Regions from separate parts of the Shewanella sp. MR-4 genome, predicted to be linked through region 1. Evidence: predicted binding sites of a transcription regulator. Region 1 holds the regulator's gene; each other region holds the start of a gene.

What was found. Region 1 encodes FliA, which starts transcription of late flagellar genes. Its sites were predicted from a motif close to CTAAAGNTNNNNNNNNNNNNGCCGATA; they were not measured.
Region 2: the regulator FliA is predicted to act here: its motif matches at 5,586-5,612, upstream of SHEWMR4_RS17515 (DUF5610 domain-containing protein).
Region 3: the regulator FliA is predicted to act here: its motif matches at 6,289-6,315, upstream of SHEWMR4_RS10810 (VC2046/SO_2500 family protein).

Annotation. Positions count from the first base shown of each region.
Region 1 is NC_008321.1:1,503,256-1,510,879, reverse strand. It holds gene SHEWMR4_RS06825 (protein-glutamate methylesterase/protein-glutamine glutaminase) at 1-119, opposite strand, end outside; gene SHEWMR4_RS06820 (chemotaxis protein CheA) at 138-2,420, opposite strand; gene SHEWMR4_RS06815 (protein phosphatase CheZ) at 2,436-3,173, opposite strand; gene cheY (chemotaxis response regulator CheY) at 3,187-3,570, opposite strand; gene SHEWMR4_RS06805 (RNA polymerase sigma factor FliA) at 3,618-4,331, opposite strand; gene SHEWMR4_RS06800 (MinD/ParA family protein) at 4,324-5,205, opposite strand; gene flhF (flagellar biosynthesis protein FlhF) at 5,210-6,586, opposite strand; gene flhA (flagellar biosynthesis protein FlhA) at 6,598-7,624, opposite strand, start outside.
Region 2 is NC_008321.1:3,994,555-4,002,178, forward strand. It holds gene SHEWMR4_RS17485 (ABC transporter ATP-binding protein) at 1-21, opposite strand, end outside; gene SHEWMR4_RS17490 (ABC transporter permease) at 18-1,652, opposite strand; gene SHEWMR4_RS17495 (Fe(3+) ABC transporter substrate-binding protein) at 1,742-2,749, opposite strand; gene SHEWMR4_RS17500 (hypothetical protein) at 2,968-3,390, shown strand; gene SHEWMR4_RS17505 (glutathione S-transferase N-terminal domain-containing protein) at 3,398-3,994, opposite strand; gene SHEWMR4_RS17510 (ferredoxin--NADP reductase) at 4,065-4,814, opposite strand; gene SHEWMR4_RS17515 (DUF5610 domain-containing protein) at 4,944-5,552, opposite strand; gene SHEWMR4_RS17520 (histidine phosphatase family protein) at 5,722-6,315, shown strand; gene SHEWMR4_RS17525 (FMN-binding glutamate synthase family protein) at 6,327-7,624, shown strand, end outside.
Region 3 is NC_008321.1:2,447,531-2,455,154, reverse strand. It holds gene SHEWMR4_RS10850 (hypothetical protein) at 364-567, shown strand; gene uvrB (excinuclease ABC subunit UvrB) at 1,279-3,300, shown strand; gene rrtA (rhombosortase) at 3,447-4,061, opposite strand; gene queC (7-cyano-7-deazaguanine synthase QueC) at 4,058-4,777, opposite strand; gene queE (7-carboxy-7-deazaguanine synthase QueE) at 4,966-5,634, shown strand; tRNA gene SHEWMR4_RS10825 (tRNA-Tyr) at 5,815-5,899, opposite strand; tRNA gene SHEWMR4_RS10820 (tRNA-Tyr) at 6,016-6,100, opposite strand; tRNA gene SHEWMR4_RS10815 (tRNA-Tyr) at 6,140-6,224, opposite strand; gene SHEWMR4_RS10810 (VC2046/SO_2500 family protein) at 6,350-6,838, shown strand; gene SHEWMR4_RS10805 (DUF406 family protein) at 7,077-7,364, shown strand; gene SHEWMR4_RS10800 (putative bifunctional diguanylate cyclase/phosphodiesterase) at 7,556-7,624, shown strand, end outside.

The sequences.
Region 1 (7,624 bases):
GCTTCGGCCCCGTTAGAGGCCGTTGCGATCACTTCCAGTTCAGGATCTTGATTGACTATTTCACTAACACGTCGTCTAAAAAAACTTGAGTCATCAACGACTAATACTTTAATGGCCATTCCATTCCTTATTGGAAACTAACTTTTATTTTTCGCATAGTGCTTTAATAATCCTGGGACATCCAAGATGAGGGCAATGCCACCGTCGGATGTGATTGTCGCCCCCGCCATACCCGGCGTGCCATGCAACAATGCTCCCAAGGGTTTAATCACCACTTCTTCTTGTCCAATTAAAGCATCAACAACAAAACCAATTTGCATCATCCCCAGTTGTACAATCACCACATGGCCGTGTTTCTTGTCACCATGTTTAAAGCTGGTTCTATTGCGATGTAACCACTGCTCCAGATAGAAAAGCGGTACGGCCTTGTTGCGGACAATCACAGTGAGTTGTCCATCGACAATATTGGTCTTGGTGAGATCGAGATGGAAAATCTCATTCACACTGGATAAGGGCAATGCAAACACCTGCTTGGCAACGTCTACCATTAAGGTCGGCATAATCGCCAAGGTCAGCGGCACTTTAATCTCAAGTATGGTGCCTTTGCCTTTCATCGAGTCGATATGCACGGTTCCGTTAAGTTGGGTAATACGGGTTTTCACCACGTCCATCCCAACACCACGGCCGGAAATATCTGAAATCTCCACTTTCGTCGAGAAGCCAGGCGCAAAAATCAGGTTATAAGCTTCACTGTCAGTCATCCGCGCCGCGGTATCCTCATCGAGTACCCCACGCTTGATGGCAATTTGCTTTAACTTTTCAGGATCCATACCCGCGCCATCGTCTTCGATTTTCAGCAGGATATGGTCACCCTCTTGGCTTGCAGACAGAGTGATGGTGCCTGTTCTTGGTTTGCCGCTGGCCTCACGGTCATTAGGCATCTCAATGCCATGATCTACCGAGTTTCGCACTAAGTGCACTAACGGATCAGCGAGCGCCTCAACTAAGTTTTTATCGAGGTCGGTCTCTTCGCCCACGAGGACTAAATCAATTTCTTTATTCAGAGTACGAGCTAAATCGCGTACAACCCGAGGGAAGCGACCAAAGACTTTCTTGATGGGTTGCATGCGCGTTTTCATCACAGCGCCCTGCAAATCTGCTGTCACCAAGTCTAAATTCGCTAGCGCCTTAGACATTTCTTCGTCATCACGACTAATGCCTAAACTCAATAAGCGGTTACGCACTAACACTAACTCACCGACCATGTTCATGATTTGGTCGAGTCTCGCGGTATCGACGCGAACAGTTGTCTCGCCTTGAGGTACGTTAGCAGAGGCTGCTGCCGCTGCTTTAGCAGGGGCTTTTTCAGCAACCGCCACATCAGTTTTGGCTTTTACCGCAGGAGGTGTTGCTGGTGCAGCAACACTGGCTTTAGGAGCGGCAGGCGTTGAAGGCGCGACGGCACTTGGAGGCGCTTTAGCGGGCTCGGTTTTAGCTGGAGCAGATTCGGCTTTCGCAGTCACTTTTGCAGGTGCACCGCCTTTACCGTGTAATTCATCGAGGAGACGCTCAAACTCATCTTCAGTGATTTCGTCCGAATCAACAGCTGGAGCGGCAGGCTTTGGTGCAGCGACAACTGCTTCAACTTTTGGCTTGGCAGGCTCTTCCACTTTACCTTTAAACTTGCCAGAACCGTGCAGCTCATCGAGCAGCGCTTCAAACTCGTCATCGGTAATATCATCGCTAGCGCTTGCGGATGTCGCTTGAGGTTTGCTGACATTTTGCACCGCAGGGGCAGCATCTGCTTGTGGCGCAGAAACTCCGGGGCCTTTTCCGGCGCCGTGCAGTGCATCGAGTAATGCTTCAAACTCCGCTTCATCGATTTCATCAATACTGGAATCTGATAGCTCTGACTTCTCAATCGGCATTTCTTCAACTGCGGCGACTTCAACCACAGTTTCTATAACAGGTTCTGGTTCAGGCAGTGACTCAGCTTCGGCATGACTTTGGCCTGATTCGGAAGGAAGCGGCTCACCGGAGCTCAGCATTTTTAATTTAGCCAATAATGCAGGATCGGCGGGATCTTGTTGCTCGCCTTGTTGGGTTTGAGCAAACATAGTGTTAATCGCATCGACAGCTTGAAGAATGATGTCCATTAACTCGGCGGAGACACTGCGCTTGCCTGTGCGTAATAAATCGAAGGTGTTTTCTGCTTCGTGACAGACATCCACCATGGGAGTGAGACTAAGGAAACCCGCACCGCCCTTTACAGTATGAAACCCCCTGAAAATGGCATTTAGCAAGTTAGTATCATCAGGATTGTTTTCAAGCGCGACCAGCTGCTCTTGCAGCAACTCAAGAATTTCGCCCGCTTCAATTAAAAAGTCCTGGAGTATCTCTTCATCTACATCAAAGGCCATCAAATTGACTCCCAGTTAGAAACCCAGACTCGATAGCAGATCATCGACTTCATCTTGACCGGTAACGACGTCTTGACGAAGCTCGGCATTCATTATCGGTCCTTCAGCTTCAATATTATTTTTCTGAGTAATCTGACTCTCAATCACGGGTTGCTCACCAAATACTGTCAGCATAGACACCAGATTACTTTCAACTTCCATCACTAGATCGATCACCCGCCGGATCATTTGTCCAGTCAGGTCCTGAAAATCCTGCGCCATCAAAATCTGGTTGAGCAATTCGCGTAAGCGATTGGAATCCAATTCGCTACGTGACATCAAATGCTGCACATTGTGGCAAAGTGCTTTAAAATCGCTCAGGGCAATTTCACGCCGCATCAACTTATCCCAAGATGGCATCACTTGCTGAATATTCGCCGTTAATGCATTTGCGAGCGGCAAGCACTCTTCTACCGCATCCATGGTTTTATTCGCGGCTTGTTCTGTCATGTCGATGACATAACTTAGCCGTTCCTTAGCATCGGGAATTTCGGTATTCGCGAGTTCAACCAAACGATTGTCAACTTGAAAATCCATTAATGCGCTATGAAGTTGTCTAGTCAATTTGCCAACTTCATCAAAGAGCTCCCTTTGGAGTGGAGCCGCGAGTTCCCTAAATAAATCATCTGCTTGAGCTTGTTCATTCGCGCTTAATAATTCAACTAAACGCTGAGCCTTCTCGAGCGTAATGAGCCCTGATGTTTGTGACTTCATAGCTCATCCCTGCTTAAGCGAGTCGTTCGAATATTTTATCTAACTTCTCTTTTAGTGTTGCTGCGGTAAAAGGCTTAACCACATAGCCGTTAACACCGGCTTGTGCGGCAGCAATAATTTGTTCACGTTTTGCTTCGGCGGTAACCATTAACACGGGCAAATGTTTTAGGGAATCATCGGCTCTAATAGCCTTAAGCAAATCAATACCCTGCATACCTGGCATGTTCCAGTCTGTCACGACAAAATCAAAGTCGCCCTTCTGTAGCATAGGCAGCGCGGTTGAGCCGTCGTCTGCTTCTTGGGTATTGTTAAATCCCAAGTCTCGCAACAAGTTCTTGATGATACGTCTCATTGTCGAAAAGTCATCAACGATGAGAATCTTCATATTCTTGTCCAAGGTTTCCTCCGGTGAGCTGACATTCTGTGCTCAATAAATAATTATACTTATGTCCAATGCTTGAGTTTGCCTTTGAGTCGCAACATTGCCTGACTTAATATCTGGCTAACTCGCGACTCGCTCACCTCAAGAATGGCGCCAATTTCTTTTAAATTCAATGCTTCATCGTAGTATAACGATAGCACTAGCGCATCTCTTTCGGGCAATAATTTTATCGCCTCTACTAATGCTGAATGAAACTGGGTCTCTGCTAGTGCTTCAAATGTACCATCACTCACATTATCGCTCGGAGTGAGTATATCCTGTGATACGCCTAAGTCTTCTATCCCTATGATTTTACCAACAGAAACATCGTTAAGAATATGATGGTACTCATCGAGCGTCATATCAAGTTTTTCTGCAATTTCTGTGTCGCGAGCATCACGACCCAACACTTGCTCTAACTCATCAATGGCTTGAGCAACTCGACGATTATTACGATGAACAGAACGGGGAACCCAATCGCCACGACGGATCTCATCCAACATGGCGCCACGGATCCTTATGCCGGCGAAGGTTTCAAACTTTGCACCTTTGCCACCATCAAACTTGGATGATGCTTCTAATAACCCCATCATCCCCGCTTGAAGCAAGTCATCGAGCTGCACTGAGGCAGGTAATCTGGCAAGCAAGTGATGTGCAATTCTTTTAACCAACGGTGCATACTGTTCAACGATTGACGTTTTACTGTCTAAACAAGTATACGCTGCGGCTTTATTCACTCGTTTTTTCCTCTTGAAAATCTGGTCGCTGAACTAAACGCTCAACGAAAAACTCCAAATGCCCACCAGGTTGCTGTGGTACTGGCCAACTCATGATCTTATTCGCTAGGCCATGGTACGCTATCGCAGCTGGAGACTTAGGATAAGCCTCAACCACTAACTTTTGTTTACGCACTGATTTGCGAAGGTTTTCATCAAATGGAATGGTCGCAACCAGTTCAAGTGCCACGTCCAAGAATCTGTCGGTCACTTTACTGAGTTTAGCAAACAATTCCATACCTTCGCGTAAACTGCGCACCATATTCGCAACAATTTTAAAGCGGAAAACGCCGTGTTCACGGCTGAGAATTTTGATTAACGCATAAGCGTCAGTGATGGAGGTTGGCTCGTCACAAACAACAACCAACACATCCTGTGACGCGCGAGAGAAACTGAGTACCATGTCAGAAATCCCCGCGGCAGTATCCACGATGAGAATATCAAACTGGGTACGCATCTCACTGAAAGCACGAATTAAGCCCGCATGTTGCGCAGGGCTCAACTCTACCATGCCTTGAGTACCCGAGGTCGCGGGGACAATGCCTATGCCCTTAGGACCACGGACAATAATATCATCCAGCTCAGCATCGCCTGAGAGTACATGGGAAAGGTTACGTTCAGCACGGATCCCTAACATGACATCGACGTTTGCCAAGCCTAAGTCGGCATCAAGCACTAAGACACGCTTGCCCTTTTCGGCTAATGCTACAGCGGTATTGATGGACACACTGGTTTTACCCACGCCACCTTTACCACCCGTAACCGCGATTACTTTCACTTTTTCGTTATAGGGTTGATTCATCATACGTAAACCACTTGCTTGATCCAGGGTCATAACTCTACTCAAATGCACAGGTCATATTATCTGACCACGCTGTGTCTGGTAACGATTGTTCTTCAGTGTTTTCTAAGGCCGCTAATGCCTGCTCAGCGAGCAGTAAGGTATCGGCGACTTTCATATCTTCGGGCACTCGCTGCCCATCCGTAACATAACTTAATGGCAACCCACTTTGGATCAACACACTTAATGCGCCCGCTAAAGACACGGATTCATCGAGTTTGGTGAGTACAACACCAGATAAGGGAATGCGTTTAAAGTGATTTACAGCATCTTGCAGCACGCGGCGCTGTCCTGTGGCAGACAGTACCAGATAACTGCGGATAGGTATTCTGCTATTTGCAGTTAAATTATCAAGTTGCTGGTAAAGCCGCATATCTCGTTGACCCATACCCGCGGTATCTATCAATACTAGCTTGCGATTTCTGAACTGATACAGAATTTGTTCTAGTTCAGCAAGGTCATGGGCTTGTTTGACTGGACAACCCATAATTTTGCCATAGGTGGCCAATTGCTCATAGGCGCCAATACGATAATGGTCTGTGGTAATCAAAGCCACTTGATCCGCACCATGATGGGCCGCAAAGCGTGCAGCTAATTTAGCTAATGACGTAGTTTTACCGACTCCAGTTGGACCTACCAGCGCAACAACACCACCTTGCTTAACGATATCATCACCTTGGTTATCAAGCATATTCGCTAGACTTTGTGGCAGTGCACGAACTAATTCTGCAGGGGTATAGTGTTGACTGAGCGCCGCTAACTTGTTCGCGACAGCTGGAGAAAACTCGGCTTCCAGCAACTTTGACTCCAGCATGGCACCGACAGGGTCGATACGTTTTTTATGCTCAGTCATCAATGCTGAAACCTGATGGGTCAACAAATTACGTAAGGATGATAATTCATCGCGCATGGCTTCGAGATCCGCATTTTGCTTTGGCGAGCTCTGCGGTTTCTTATCGAAAGGATTGCCCATATCGCGACGCTCAGCTTTAGGTGCCACAGGTGCTTGTAATCCTTTAGCCCACGCAGGCAGTTCGGCGTCTTGCTGTTGATGGGTGAGCTGTTGGTTTAAACGGCTTTGTTGCTTCTCGAGCAATGCCTGGAGAGAGTCCGCTGGCGCCGATGGTTTTAACTTAGTTTCAGCACGAATCGGCGCTTTAGCACCGAGCGATACTAAGTCATCACTCACATCCATAAAAGTCGGTGCAGCGGCAGGCGCCTTCGCTTTGGGCTCGTCGTAATCAACGGCGGCCACAATCTCAATGCCACCATTGACCTTTTTATTCGACATAATCACGGCATCGGAGCCGAGCGTGTCCTTCACTTGGGCCAGTGCAGCACGCATGTCTTTGGCAAAAAAACGTTTAATCTTCACTTATGCGTCCTCTACTGGCCGACGGCAGACACTATGCGTATTTGCTTTTCATCGGGGATTTCTTGGTAAGAAATCACTCTGAGATTAGGAATAGTATATTTAACAAAGCGAGACAGTGTCGCACGTAACATACCTGACGTTAGCAAAATAGCGGGCTGACCAACCATTTCTTGCTTTTGAGCGGCATCCGCTAAGGATTGCTGCATACGCTCCGCAAGACCAGGTTCGATATTTGGGCCATCGCCACCGGTTGCTTGCATTGACTGATGCAACATCTGTTCCAACTCTGGCGCCAAAGTTATGACAGGTATTTCAAGTTCAGGACCCGAGATCTCTTGAACTATCATGCGCTTCAATGCGATACGTACTGCCGCCGTTAACACTTCAGTATCGTTACTCTTAGTGCCGTATTCTAACAAAGTTTGCACTATGGTACGCAAGTCTCTGACAGAAACTCCTTCATTTAATAGGTTTTGCATCACTTTTACGACATTTCCAAGCGGCATCACATCAGGAATAAAGCCATCCACCAGCTTAGGCGAATGCTTGGCAAGCATATCCATCAGTTGTTGCACTTCTTCATAGCCTAAGAGTTTCGCCGCGTTATTCGTCAATATTTGGCTGATATGGGTAGCCACCACTGTCGCGGCATCCACCACGGTATAACCTAAGGTTTGTGCATGTTCACGCAGCTCAGGGGCAATCCACACGGCTTCGAGACCAAAGGCAGGATCACGCGTTTCGATACCATCGAGCTTACCGTAAACTTGGCCTGGGTTGATGGCGAGTTCGCAGTCATGGCGAATATCCGCCTCTCCAACCACCACGCCCATTAACGAGATGCGATAGGCATTGGGTGATAAATCGAGGTTGTCACGAATATGTACCGCAGGCACCAAGAAGCCCAGCTCTTGAGAAAGCTTTTTACGTACCCCTTTGATCCGACTTAGTAATTCACCACCTTGCCCTTTATCGACTAATGGGATCAAACGATAACCCACTTCCAGACCGATAGTGTCAACATGGTGTACATCGTCC
Region 2 (7,624 bases), 2.2 Mb from region 1:
AAGACTGAGGGTACTGGTCATCGGCTATCTTGCTCCAAGGAACGGTTTAAATAAATCAGCGGGACTAAACCCACGAGTACAATCACAATGGCGGGCAAGGCGCCATGTTCAAGCTTTTCGTCTGAGACAAACTGGAAGACATAGGTGGCGAGATTCTCAAATCCTATGGGCCGCAGCAACAATGCCGCCGGTAATTCTTTCATGCTTTCGATAAACACCAGCAATGCCCCAGCAAATAAACCCTTAGTGAGCAGCGGCAGATGCACTCTTTGCAATAGTCGGCTAGGGCTCTGCCCTAAGGTCAGGCTCACCATGTCCAGTGACGGCGAAATGCGTTTATAGCTAGTCTCTACGCTGCCGATGGCGATAGCCACAAAGCGCACACAAAAGGCAAAAACCAGCGCGGCCGTACTGCCCGTAAGCAGGAGCCCTGGGCCTGTCATCCCCAACCAATCGGCTAAGTCGTTGATCGCAAAATCGAGCAGGGTTAATGGCACCAGTACGCCAATCGCAAGTACTGTGCCAGGCAAGGCATAGCCAGTCGATGCCAAACGTGATGGCAGCGCATCGCTCGCTCTTGGGCTCACGCGGCGAATAAACATCAATATCAATGCAATCGTGCTGCACACTAGGCTAGTGATGAGTGCAAGGCTCAAGCTATTCACGCTCAATTGCCAGAAAATCGGATCCCAGCTCTGCTCAAAATAATCGATGGCATAGGAAAGTAAAATCCCGCTTGGCAGCACAAAGGCCAGCACGAGCAAGGTGATGCAATAGCCGAGGGCAAACAGGGTTTGCATCGGTGAGAGCCGATATAAATCGCTCGCTTGAATACGGGACTGTTTTTGGAATAACTGCTGCTTACGGCGAGCAAAACGTTCCATTCCAATCAGACTAAACACTACCAAGAGAATAATGGCCGAGAGCTTAGCCGCCGCAGTCAAATTGCCATAACCTAGCCAAGTGTCATACACGGCAGTGGTCAGGGTTGGTACGGCAAAGTAGTTGACCGTGGCAAAATCCGCCGCGGTCTCCATCGCCACTAAAGCCACGCCCACGGCCAAAGCGGGCCTTGCCATAGGTAAGGATAAACGCCAAAAACTCTGCCACGGCGAGCACCCCATAATCCTAGAGGCGTGGGCCAAGCTTAGGGATTGCTCCATAAACGCGGTACGCGCCAACAGATAAATATAGGGAAAGAGCACCAACGACAACACGCACGCCGCGCCACCTAAGGTACGAATATCGGGGAAAAAGTAATCCTGCGGCGAACTCCAACCAAACACAGAGCGAAGCCCGGTTTGCACTGGGCCTGCGTAATCGAGTAAATCGGTATACACGTAGGCAACAATGTAGGCTGGCATGGCCAAGGGGAGCAATAAGGCCCATTGCAGATAACGCCTAGCAACAAACTCACAGCGCGCCATTAACCAAGCGCAGGGCAGTGCCAACAAGAGTGAACCAATACTCACCCACAGGATCAACCATAGGCTGTTGGAGATATATGTGGGTAATACAGTGGAGAGCAGATGACCAAAGACGGCCTCATCGGGCTGCGCCGCCTGAAGAATTAACGCAAAGAGGGGTAACACCAGTAGCGCGGCTATGGCATAACCAGTAAGCGACCAGCTTCTGGCTAATCCTAAAATCATGTGGATCCTTTAACCTAAGTGCGCCAATCAAGGCGCACTTATCACTGTCTAACTATCTTCATTATCTGGCTATCGATTGTAACGCCAAACTAGAGATCGAACTGAACTTCATCTAACAATTTCACCGCCGCTTGGTGGTATTCCGCCAATTTGAAAATCGGTAATTGGTCGGATTTAAACTCGCCCCACGAAGCAACTAAAGTTGAAGGCGCGACATCGGCTTTCACCGGATACTCCATGTTTACTTCGGCATAGGCTTTTTGTGCCACATCCGCAGACAGAAACTCCATCAACTTGATTGCATTGTCTTTATTCGGCGCATGGCGAGTGAGCACCATACCAGAAACGTTCACATGGGCACCGCGATCGGCTTGGTTCGGGAAGTTAATCACTACGGCTTCAGCCCAGCTCTTTTGCTCCGGATCTTGCAGCATATTGCCGTAGTAGTAGCTGTTACCAATGGCGATATCACACAAGCCCTCTTTAACCGCCTTCACCTGCGCTCTATCGTTACCCTGAGGCTTGCGTGCCAAGTTGGTTTTCACACCTTGCAACCAAGTCTTAGTGTCGGCCTCACCGTGGTGGGCGATCATAGACGCCACTAAGGCGATGTTGTAAGGATGCTTGCCACTGCGGGTACAGATCTTGCCTTTGTACTTAGGATCGGCCAACTCTTCGTAGCTGATGGCTTGTGGGCCGAGACGATCTTTTGCCGTATAGAGATTACGCACACGCATCGTTAAGGCATACCATTGTCCATCGGGATCGCGGTATTGCGCGGGGATATTGCTATTGAGCTGCTCACTTTTCACGGGAGAAGTCAGGTCTTTGTCAACCAATTCAACCAAGCGAGAGAAATCTGAAGTTAACACTAAATCCGCAGGGGATAAACGGCCTTCACGGGCGATACGCTCGGCAATACCGTCTTTCGCAAAGACAAAATTTACCCCTATGCCTGTTTCCTCTGTAAAACGCTTCAGAATAGGCTCAACCAAAAACGGCTGACGGTAGGAGTAAACGGTTAATGTCTCATCAGCGCTAGCCGAATTCGCAACCGACATTAACCCAAGTAAAGCGGCACAAGTTACCCATTTCATTCGCGATTTCTCCCCAAAATGATGACAGCAAGCGTGAGTCAATTCTTAAGACTATTAATGATAATAGTTATCAGTTGCGTAAGAGTAATAGATCAAATGAAGTAGGGCAATAGGTTGATTAACTTTTTGTTTTTAATGAAATAAAACTTAAAACTGGTGATTATCTCAAACCAAACTAAACTGAACCTTAATTTGCTAAAAATACATGAGGAGGCGGTATGTTGGGCGTTTTACTACTGCTGGTCATCGCGGTAGCGCTACTCGCGTTTATGACACTCAAACGCGGTCCTAAAAAGCGCAAGCACTTTGTCAAACTCATGGAAACCGTGAAAAAGAAAAATCAACGGCTTGCAGCTCAGGATCGACGCTTCCATTGCGTCAGCATCGAAAATGAAGGCAGTTGCTGTGATCAGGTAGATGAACTCAAAGGGAAGCGTTTTCTGTCAAAGGAAGCCCCAGAACTCCCCATGGAAGAATGCACTATGGCCAATTGCCAGTGCCGCTATCAACACTATGATGATAGACGCCAAACCGGTAATGATCGTAGGGTAGATTACGGCATTACCAAGGATCTCTACGGCGCGTTTGGTGAACATAATCGCCGTGAGACCCATAGAGGCCGCCGCTCGACAGACCATTAAACGCCTTTTACGCTGGGCGAGTTTCCACAAACGCCGGGAGATCGCGCATTTCACTAAACCAGAGCGAGGTCGCGGGAGCCACTTTACGCCAATCGAGTTCTGGATGTCTGAAATCCACATAATCTAATAAGCAAATTAAAGCTAATTGTGGCGCCTGAATCGTTGCCTGAGTGATCACACTCTGGTGTTCCATTTGCATCAAACCCCGCAGCAGCGCTTGCTCAAAACGCGATGTCCAAAAGGCCGATCTCACCCCTTCCTCTTCACGCATTTGTTCTTGGCGCAATTTTACTGCGCTATCGATAAGACCTTTGATCATCGAATATTGGCACTGCAATACCCAATTATTCACTTGGCCACCGAACATCTGCTGCTCACCTAATTCGGCGTCTAAATAGCGTATGATCACTTCGCTATCGAAGATAGGCACACCATCGTTGGTAATGAGGCAAGGGATCTGCCCAAGCGGGTTAACATCGAGCAGCTCGGCGGTGTTTTCCATCGGATTGACTAAGACTTCTTTGATATCCTTAATCCCTAAATAACGGATTAATGTGCGAACACAGCGAGCATAGGGTGAAGCGAGGGAGCAGAGCAACTTCATCAAAAAATCCTTCTATATGACTGACATTAAAACGATTAAGACTAATTATTTGTCATTAACACTCAACCGATTACCAATACTTCTCGACGGTAATTTGTCCCGGAGCGCGGCGTAAATTCTTCGCGAGTCCCTTGTCGAGCAACGCGGCCTGCGCGCCACTGATCATCCCCGGATTACCACAAATCATCACCTGTGAATCCGCCGCGCTGAGCGCTAAACCGACTTTAGCTTCAATCTCTCCCGAGACTAAGCCATCGGGGATACGGCATTGCAGTGCATCGTCAAGCTTTTCACGGGTGACGGTTAAACACAGGATAAACTGATCAGGATATTGCACCGAATAAGCCTTTAATTTATCAAGGTAAGCTAAATCTTTAGCTTCGCGGACACCATAGACGAGCACGACTTTTTCGAAACGCTGCCAAGGCTCTGGCGTATCGAGCATAGATAAAAATGGCCCCACGGCCGTGCCCGTGGCTAACAGCCATAAGTGAGGGCCTTGCCCTGCTCCCTTAGGGATCTCATCTAAAGTCATAAAGCCTGTGGCTGTGGGGGTGATCTCGATTTCATCCCCGATGGCAAGATTTTGTAATTGTGGGGATAACTGGCCCTCTTCTACGGCGACAGCCAAGATTTCGGCATAGGGTTTATCGGGGGAATTAACCAGGGAATAAGCTCTAGCGACACGCTTATCATCTTGCAGCTGACTGAGTTTAATAAATTGACCCGGAATAAAGGGCGCCAGTTCGGCCGCTATCCGCAGCGAAAATAATTTATCACTCCAATCAATACGTTCAATAACACGTCCCCTAGTCCACATAACTCGCCCTCAAGCAAAACGTTAAATAGACCCCTAGCATAGACTGTTCTCTGCGCAACAAAAACCCCTTATTGCAAGGGGCTTAACACAAGGGAAATGGCAACAACATTGAGTGCTAAGCGCGGGACATTATGCGCTAGCCGTTTGTGTCTCATCTGGTTTCTTATTGAAGCTATCTCGGAAGGCCTGCAATCCCTCTTGCACTAATCCATAGGTTTTATCGACGCCATCGGCGATATCCCCTTGCAGCACTTTAAGGCCGGACAAAATATCCCGCGCCTCCTTAAAGCCATTATCGATAGCGCCGCCTATGATGCTCATAAAACTGTCGAGCTGATCGTTCAGACTCATATTCGAATTTTGCTGTTGGTGAATGCTAAAAAATTGCGTCGCAAAACTCACAATCCTATCGGCCGTCGCCTCGGGAGAATAATCGACGTTATTGTCATAGTTAGTTTGGGTAGCATTTGGCCCCATCGAAGGCGCTAATTCCTTATCTATCGCTTCAATTGCCGCGCGATAAAGTAACGCCATGGATTGATCACCGGATTTTAGACTCACTTCTTCCTGTGCCGACAAAATAGCCTGGTTCATTAGCTGCTTACTGGTTTGGTATGCAGTCTGTTTGCCGGGCGCTTCCACATTTTTCGTCTTTTCACTATTAGCAGCGGCATTGTCAGCATACTTCTTATGGGGCGTAGCAGGCGTCTGTACCTGTACAGGGTTGTTGATTTCCATGATGCTAATCCATTCAATTTGGGATGACTTTATTATCGACCAAAAATTGAGCAACTTTAGTAATTTTATAAATTGCAGTACCATCACAACCTAAGGCAATGATACCCATGATGAATCTACTCGCCTCAGCATCACACTTGCATACGCCCATTAGATAAGGATATACGGCATGGCAATTCCCCAATGGTTAACAGTGGTCAGCCACTCCTTGCGCATCAACAGCTTCAATGCCCCTCGGCTATTGCACACTCTGCTGTTAGGCCTGTTACTCTTTACTAGCATTGGACTCAGCCCCATCAATCAAGCTTTTGCCGATAATCGATTGATTATTTTGGTGAGACACGCCGAAAAAGCCGACGCTCCAGCAGGCGATCCTACACTTTCAGATGATGGCCATGCACGTGCCCTCGCGCTGGTTAGCGCCTTGCAAAGGACACAGATCTCGCAACTGATCGCGACCCAATATCAAAGAACCCAGCAAACCTTATTGCCTATGTCTTCGGAGCGGCATTTACCCATTACCGTGGTCGCTGCAGAAAAACCACTCGAAGCCCATATCCAGCAGATTGTTGAACAAGTACATGCCGTTAAAGGTAACAGCTTAATCGCGGGGCATTCCAATACCGTCCCACTGATCATCAAGGCCCTTGGCGGCCCTGAAATCCCCACCATCGCAGAAGATGATTACAGCCAGCTGTTTTTACTCTCCATCCATGATGGGCAGCCAGCTAGCCTTATCTCCACCCGTTATGGACACGAATAGAGGATAACAAGATGCAAGAACTCAATTGGTTTATGTGGGGACTGGATCTCTTCTCAGGACTCTTTTTAATTCTCATTGGTTTAGGTGCCCTCGCTGTCGTCTATATGTACATTGCCGACAAGCTGCAAACCAAGCAGGCCGTGCGCCACAACTACCCTGTGATAGGTCGCTTTCGGTATTTATTTGAGAAACAAGGTGAGTTTTTTAGACAATACTTTTTCGCACAGGACAGGGAAGAATTGCCCTTTAACCGCGCTGAGCGGAGTTGGGTATATCGCGCCGCGAAAAACGTCGACAGAACCATCGCGTTTGGCTCGACACGCCCGCTAGACAGCACGGGCGCCATTATGTTTATGAATACCGCCTTTCCTACTCAAGATGAAGATATCACTCCAATTCTGCCTCAAACCATTGGCCCCCATTGCCGTGAGCCTTACACCACTAAGGCCATTTGCCATATTTCCGCCATGAGCTTCGGCGCCCTATCACGCCCTGCTGTCACCGCCTTATCCCACGGCGCAGCGCAGGCGGGATGTTGGTTAAATACCGGTGAAGGTGGCTTAAGCCCTTACCATTTAAAGGGCGGCTGCGACCTAGTCTTTCAAATTGGTACCGCTAAATATGGCGTGCGTAATGAGCAGGGCCATTTAGACGATGACAAGCTCATAGAGATCGCCGCACATCCTGAAGTTAAAATGTTTGAAATCAAAATGAGCCAAGGCGCGAAACCTGGTAAAGGCGGTATCCTGCCTGGGATTAAAGTCACCGAGGAGATTGCCAAAATTCGCGGTATCCCGCAGGGCCATGATTCCATAAGCCCCAATGGTCATATCGAGTTTAAAAATGTGGCTGACATTCTGGATATGATTGCCAGAGTACGTGAGGTCACGGGGAAACCCACCGGCATTAAGGCCGTACTTGGGGACGTGCAATGGCTCGAAGATTTTTGCGATGAAATTGAGCGCCGTGGCGAAGCATCCGCCCCGGACTTTTTTACCTTAGACAGTGCCGACGGCGGCACGGGAGCCGCCCCTCAACCCTTAATGGATTATGTGGGGCTGCCACTCAAGGAAAGCCTGCCCATATTGGTGAATATCTTAATTCAGCGTGGGCTACGTAAACGCATTAAAGTAATCGCCTCAGGCAAACTCATAGTGCCATCGAGGGTGGCTTGGGCGCTCGCCTTGGGTGCGGACTTTATCGCCTCGGCCCGTGGCAATATGTTTGCCCTAGGATGTATTCAAGCGCTGCAATGTAACAAAGACACCTGCCCAACAGGGATCACAACCCATAATAAGAAGCTCCAGCA
Region 3 (7,624 bases), 940 kb from region 1:
AAAAGCGCAAATAGACCTATTTGGTTAAATTCTCAGCATTATTCTGGCGAGAGACCCATTTGATCTTTCAAAAACCTCAGACTTAAATAGATAAAGTTTACTTGAGTGGCAACGAATCGATGCTTTTGTGGTCAAAACAGTTACGCAGTCATGCTGCCACTCGCTTGGTAAGTCTTAACCTGATGCTTTAATTACTGAGCTCACAATATAAGATACTAATAATGAAGTGCTGACTATTTATAAAGTGCACATTATGCGGTAGGTATATTAGGCAGCACTGCAGCTTCCACTGGTTATCCCTAAAGCGACAGCGGCAAGCCCATCTCAGCCGAGTGGCAAAACACTTATCGAGAGGTGAAAACAATGGCAATGAGTCGATTAGAACAAGCAGAAGCGTTACTCGAGCAGCCCTTAACCTTAGATGTACTGCGTCAGTACCGTGAGTTGTCCATGCATTTAGATGATCCTGATTTTCAAAAAATCCAAGATTTAGCCGAAATCCTCTTTGTGGTTGCCTCTACGGACGAAGCGCTTTTTGCGGCTGCGCTTGCAGAAGACTTAATTTAAGCGCTAATCAAGTTATCCCTCGGTCATGAATATTCACTTTCTACTCTTTTCTGCGAACAGATAGCCCCAATTCTACTGACTGATACGGATAAAGCGGAAAACGCTGTCATTTTATGCTGTAAAACACGAATAAAGGCGTAACAGCAGGAGATCAATCAGATTTTGTGAATGTTATCGGTTGTAACAAGTAGTAACATTTATCAAATGTAATAAAATTACCAAACCCGACGAGCGCGCGAACTAAGGGTGGAATAGTCCTCAATCCCGCATGGTTTCTCACTAATTTCGACTTATCAACAAAATCTGTGGATAACCCTGTGGGTTGCGGCTTGAAACAGGCGGCAAAGCCTTGTGGTACGTGCGCTGGACTTAAATTGCACTATTTTGGCGATAAAAATTTAATAATATATTTATCAAATAGATATGAATTGCAAGTCTTATCTTTTTTGGGCTTGTTTGAGGTTGCAATTTTGTAAGCAAGTGAAAGTCGACTCTTGTGTATTAATTTGGCATTTCCCCTGTATTTTTGGGCGTTTTATCGCCAATTTGAGCATTAAAAGCTCGTGGTCAAAAAGTTTCATTTTCTGTCCATCAAACTGTCATTCAGATGGTTTAGGGCTTAATGTTCCCTTCGACTTCTAAAGGAGAACTGCTGGAGCTTAAAGGATGAGTTGATTAGAATGGGGCGACTAACCACAAGGATATGTTCGCGTGTCAGAATCTGTTTTTCAGCTTGAATCTCAATTTGCTCCCGCAGGGGATCAGCCCACGGCCATTGCCAAGTTGGTCGATGGCTTAGAATCGGGCCTAGCTTGCCAAACCCTATTGGGGGTAACAGGCTCGGGCAAGACATTCACTATCGCCAATGTGATCGCCCAACTGGGGCGCCCAACCATTATTATGGCGCCAAACAAGACGCTGGCGGCGCAGCTTTATGGCGAGATGAAAGAGTTTTTCCCCAATAATGCGGTGGAATACTTTGTCTCCTATTACGATTATTACCAGCCAGAAGCCTATGTGCCCGCATCAAACACCTTTATTGAAAAGGATGCGTCGGTTAACGCCCATATCGAGCAAATGCGACTCTCGGCGACTAAAGCCTTGTTGGAGCGTAAGGATGTCGTCTTGATTGCCTCTGTATCGGCAATTTACGGTCTGGGCGATCCCGATTCCTACATGAAGATGCTTTTGCACCTACGCCAGGGCGATACCATGGGGCAGCGGGATATTCTTAAGCGCTTGAGTGAGCTGCAATATACTCGTAACGATCTCGAGTTGCAGCGCGGTACTTTCCGCGCCCGTGGTGAAGTTATCGATATTTTCCCCGCCGATTCTGACCGCTACGGGATTCGGGTAGAACTCTTTGACGATGAAATTGAGCGCCTAAGCGAATTTGACCCGTTAACGGGGCAGATAGTTAAGCGTATCGCGCGCACCACTGTGTATCCCAAAACCCACTATGTGACGCCACGGGAAAAAATCCTTGAAGCGACTGAGTCAATTAAGCAAGAGCTGCGCGAGCGTAAGCAGTATCTGCTCGACAACAATAAGCTCATCGAAGCGCAGCGGATCCATGAGCGGGTGCAATACGATATCGAGATGATGGTTGAGTTGGGTTATTGCTCCGGCATTGAGAACTACTCCCGCTATTTGTCGGGACGGGCGCCGGGAGAAGGGCCACCAACCTTGCTGGATTATTTACCCGCCGATGGTTTGTTGATCATCGACGAGTCCCACGTCACTGTGCCGCAAATTGGTGCCATGTATAAGGGTGACCGCTCCCGTAAGACCACGCTTGTGGAATATGGCTTCCGTTTACCCTCGGCGCTGGATAACCGGCCATTGAAGTTCGAAGAGTTTGAGCAATTGATGCCGCAGACCATTTATGTGTCGGCAACGCCTAATCCTTACGAACTGGAGAAAAGCGACGGCGAGATTGTTGAGCAAGTCGTGCGGCCAACGGGATTGCTCGATCCCGAGTTAGAAGTGCGCCCGGTTAGCATTCAAGTGGATGATTTACTCTCCGAGGTCGCTAAACGCGTCGCCGTCAATGAGCGGGTGCTTGTTACCACCTTAACCAAGCGCATGTCGGAGGATTTAACCGAATACCTCGATGAACATGGCGTCAAAGTCCGTTATTTGCACTCGGATATCGATACCGTGGAGCGGGTGGAGATCATTCGCGATCTGCGCCTTGGTAAGTTTGATGTGCTGGTCGGTATCAACTTGTTACGCGAAGGCTTAGATATGCCGGAAGTCTCCTTGGTCTGTATTCTCGATGCGGATAAGGAAGGCTTTTTACGTTCGGAGCGTTCACTGATTCAGACCATTGGTCGCGCCGCTCGTAACGTCAATGGCAAGGTTATCCTCTATGCGGATAGGATCACTCAGTCGATGGCCAAGGCGATGGGAGAAACTGAGCGCCGCCGTGAGAAACAGCGCGCCTACAATCTTGAGCACGGCATTGTGCCTAAAGGGGTGGTGAAACGCATTACCGACGTAATGGATGTCGATGATGGTAGAGAGTCTGAAAAAGGTTATCGTCAGTCATCACTGAATAAAGTGGCTGAACCTAAAGCCAAACGTTATCAAGCCGATGCGGCGCAGCTGAGCCATGATATCGACAAGCTCGAGAAGCAAATGCATGAACATGCGCGTAACTTGGAGTTTGAACAGGCAGCGGCGCTACGCGATGAGGTGAAACGGTTACGGGAGTTGCTGATCACCGCTTAAATTTAGTGCCGAGTTTAAGCAAGGCGTTAGTACTCGACGCTTGGTGCTTAAAGATCGGCACTATAGTTCTCGGCAAAATAAAAGCCGCCAACACGACAGTGTTAGGCGGCTTTTTATTGACTCAATAGTCAAAGGAAATCGTTCAATTAGGCTTTTTGTTTGGTTAACATCGTGCGTTGGAGTACAAAGAATAGTAACGCGCAGACTAAGCCGCAGATCAGGCCGACTAAATGTGCCTCGGTGGCCACGCGTGCACCAATCATTGCGGTCACATCGTCACTTGCGCCATAAAACTGTTCGTGGCCGACTTTGACTATCACGCCGAGCAGCAGCAAATAACCCGAGCGCATTTTGCGGCGTATATCCTGCACAGCACCATAACTAAATAGGCCGTGTAACATGCCGCTCAGCCCAACATAGCCTAAGAGTTGCGGATAACCTAGATACAGGCCAATGCCTTCAAACAGACAGAGTAGGATAAACAGCGCGGTTAATCCTTTAAGTCGGTAATGAAAGTGGTGCAAAAACAACACTACCCATAATCCTGCGAGGTTCATCAACAGGTGCCAATGATTGGTATGCAGTAGATTGCCTGTGATCAGACGCCACCACTGGCCGTCACTGATAGCGCTGCGGCGATAGGCGAGCAAGTTATCTATGCTCGGGGTAAGAAGTCCCGCAACATACAAGAGTGCGCAGAGCAGACTGACGATTAGCGCCAACCAATAGGGGCCGAGTTTTTTTAACGTCACCAGTTTCACGTCTGCGGTTTACCCGTTTCAGTTGCCTTGTCGAGTGAGGCCATTACCTCTGCTTTATTTTGCAGGTAATCCTCTAAGCCGCGTTTACGAAGATGGCAGGCTGGGCATTCACCGCAACCATCGCCGACAATGCCGTTATAACAGGTCAGTGTATGGTGGCGAACTAAATCGAGCTGCTGATATTTATCGGCCAGCGCCCAGGTTTGGGCTTTGTTGAGCCACATTAATGGCGTGATGATCTCAAGCTTTTTATCCATGCCTTGCACCAGTGCCGATTCCATCGCGCGGACAAAGTCGTGGCGACAGTCGGGATAACCCGAAAAATCGGTTTCGCAGACACCGGTAATAATCGCCTCTGCCCCTAATTGATAGGCGTAGATCCCCGCTAAAGTCAAAAACAGGATATTACGACCGGGCACAAAGGTATTGGGTAAGCCATTTTCCATTAATTCGTGGGACACGGGGATCGCATCGCGGGTGAGGGCAGAAATCGCTAACTCATTGAGTAAGCTTACATCCATCACTTTATGGCTAGTGATCTTTAAGCGCTTGGCGAGGGATTTAGCAACTTCAATTTCTTCACGGTGACGCTGACCATAATCGAAGGTGATCCCGTGGACTTCATCAAACTGAGTTAAGGCTTGAATAAGACAAGTCGTTGAGTCTTGTCCGCCACTGAAAACCACTACCACCTTTGAAACTGATGCTGCTGACATAGGATCCACTTAAATTGACACATAAAATAGGGCGTAAGTGTAACTCAGGCGCTAGGGCTTGCAAACTCTTTGCTGGCGCGTGGCGACGGCTATGCGGCACTTGGTATCACAATGGCAGAGGCGGTAAAAACTTGCAGCTGCAGCTAAAATCCTCTATAAATGCCGCCCCAGAAAAACGGAACGCTAGCATGAATTACCCAGTCAACGAAGTCTTTGAAACCATTCAAGGTGAAGGTGTCTTTACCGGAGTGCCCGCCATTTTTGTGCGTTTACAGGGTTGCCCTGTGGGATGTGCATGGTGTGATACGAAACAGACTTGGGGTCTGCTTGAGGAAAATAAGGTGTCACCCCAACAAGTGATTACCGTCGATGGCTCCGTGGGGCGCTGGGCTAATCATACGGCGCAGAGTCTTATTGAGGCGTTCAACGCTAAGGGATACACGGCGCGCCATGTGGTGATCACAGGTGGTGAGCCTTGTATGTACGATCTGAATGAACTAACTCACACGCTTCATGCTGCCGGTTTTGCCACTCAAATCGAGACCAGTGGCACCTTTGAGGTGAAGTGCGATGCTGATACCTGGGTGACTGTCTCGCCCAAGGTGAATATGAAGGGCGGTTATCAGGTGTTAGCGCAAGCCTTGACTCGCGCCAACGAGATAAAGCATCCGATAGCGACCGAAAATCATATCGACGAACTCGATGAGTTACTCAAAGGGATTGATGTGTCAGTGAAAACTATTTGTCTGCAACCGATCAGCCAAAAACCAAGGGCGACGGAATTAGCCATGAAGGTGTGTATTGCCCGCAACTGGCGTTTATCGATTCAGACCCATAAGTACCTGAATATCGATTAATCGCCACTTAGCGCTGTGCACTGTTATTTAACGCTCCGAATGGGGCGTTTTTTTATTGGCTAAATCGATGTTTGCGAGAAATGCGTTTGAGCAAGCAAAAGTGCTAAAAGGGGGTCACACGGGTTATGGATTTGAAAACTTGGGAAATAAAGCGAGATAGAGAATGAAATGAGAAAGAAGTGGTGGAGGGAGAAGGATTCGAACCTTCGAAGGCGGAGCCGTCAGATTTACAGTCTGATCCCTTTGGCCACTCGGGAACCCCTCCACATATTTTCTTTCGCTTTCAAGTAGAACTTAAAAGACATCTTAAATCTTGGCCGGATTTAAGAGTAAAGCAAGTTTACAGCAGACTAACGATTGACGAACCACATAAGATAAAAGTGGTGGAGGGAGAAGGATTCGAACCTTCGAAGGCGGAGCCGTCAGATTTACAGTCTGATCCCTTTGGCCACTCGGGAACCCCTCCACGAGTATCTTTTATAGCATCGCTAATTGTTAGTGCAAATGGTGGAGGGAGAAGGATTCGAACCTTCGAAGGCGGAGCCGTCAGATTTACAGTCTGATCCCTTTGGCCACTCGGGAACCCCTCCTCAATTGCGGCCGCCATAGTAGTCAGAAACGTTTGGCATGTAAAGTCTAAATATGAAAATTTTCCTAAAGTTCTGGTTCAACTGGTCGATTAACTAACAACGAGTTGTTTTTGTGATGTTTTTTTATGCGAATCGATGTTCCTTTAATCAATGAAGCCCAAATTGGCTCCCGCTTAAATGCGGCAATCGAACACAACAGGCGAGGAGAGTTCGCCCTGTTGCTGTCGCTATTGTCTGCAGACGCGAGGGACATGGCGCAGTTTCAATGGCAAAAAGAGCTCGATAATGCAGAAAAATTACAACGTCAGTTCGAGTTACCCCCAAAGCAAGCACTTGTGGCGGATTTATCGACGGATAACAAGGTTACCGACAATAGTGCTGTTTTTGTCGAGCAAGGGGCGAGGGCGTTTCAATTGCAACAGGCGCTGCGCCCTGAAGCGTTAGTGATCCGCGGTGCTGAGCCTATCGCGATGGCCGAAGCCTTAAGCAATTGCGATCTCACCACACGTCTGCGCCAACGTGGCCAGTTGCCATCCCCGAAAATGGACGTCATGCATTTTGCCGATCAACTGGCGATTCAACGGAACTTAGTGCCGTTATTGGCCAGCGCCTAACGAGTATGTCGTCTTGCTTCCTAGTCGCTATCGGGCGGTTAAGCAAGATGCTGTCTTTAAAAGCACTGGTTGGGATGAAAGGAACTTGTTGGCCAAATAGCCGTCAACTGTGCTGATGCACAATAATAAGCGTGAGCTAAAGCTGAGTCTCTGCAGCCACTGTTATCTATAATAAGGCGTTAATGATGCTGGTTTAAGTTGATGCATCACCCTTACAGCGATTAGAGAGGAAAAACAGATGAAAGGTATCATTGCAGGACAAGCGGCTACCGTAAACGACACATGCACCGATTGCGGCAGTTTTGTGGATATTGGCGCTGTGATTGATGAGCAGGATACAGTGTTGGAGTTATCCTTCGCGGGTGCAGAGGCTGAGGTCGAAGCGACTAAGATGTTGGAGCGGGCTCAAGCGCGTTTTAGCCAAACCCAAGGGAATATTGTGCAGGATGAAGCGGGTGTTACCCTCAAGCTGGTCTTCGATGTGAGTGTCGAGAAAATGATTTTCCAATTAGAGAATGGCCTATGATGCAAGCGACTGTGAAGTCCGTTAGTGTTAATTTGTAATAAATTGTGGCCGATGTTGCTGTTTAAAATATAGATAGTGTAATCTGCATCAACAAAAATAATGATAAATCGGCTCCATTAACCCGCCGACACACAGGCGTGTTAGTCGCAGCAGTATCGTTTTACCCAACACGAAGTTTTGTAGGGATCAGAGTGAAGCGACGTCAGCATCAGCATTTAGTCGAGTCTTTAGTGCATTCCACAGCTAAACAGCAGGGGGAT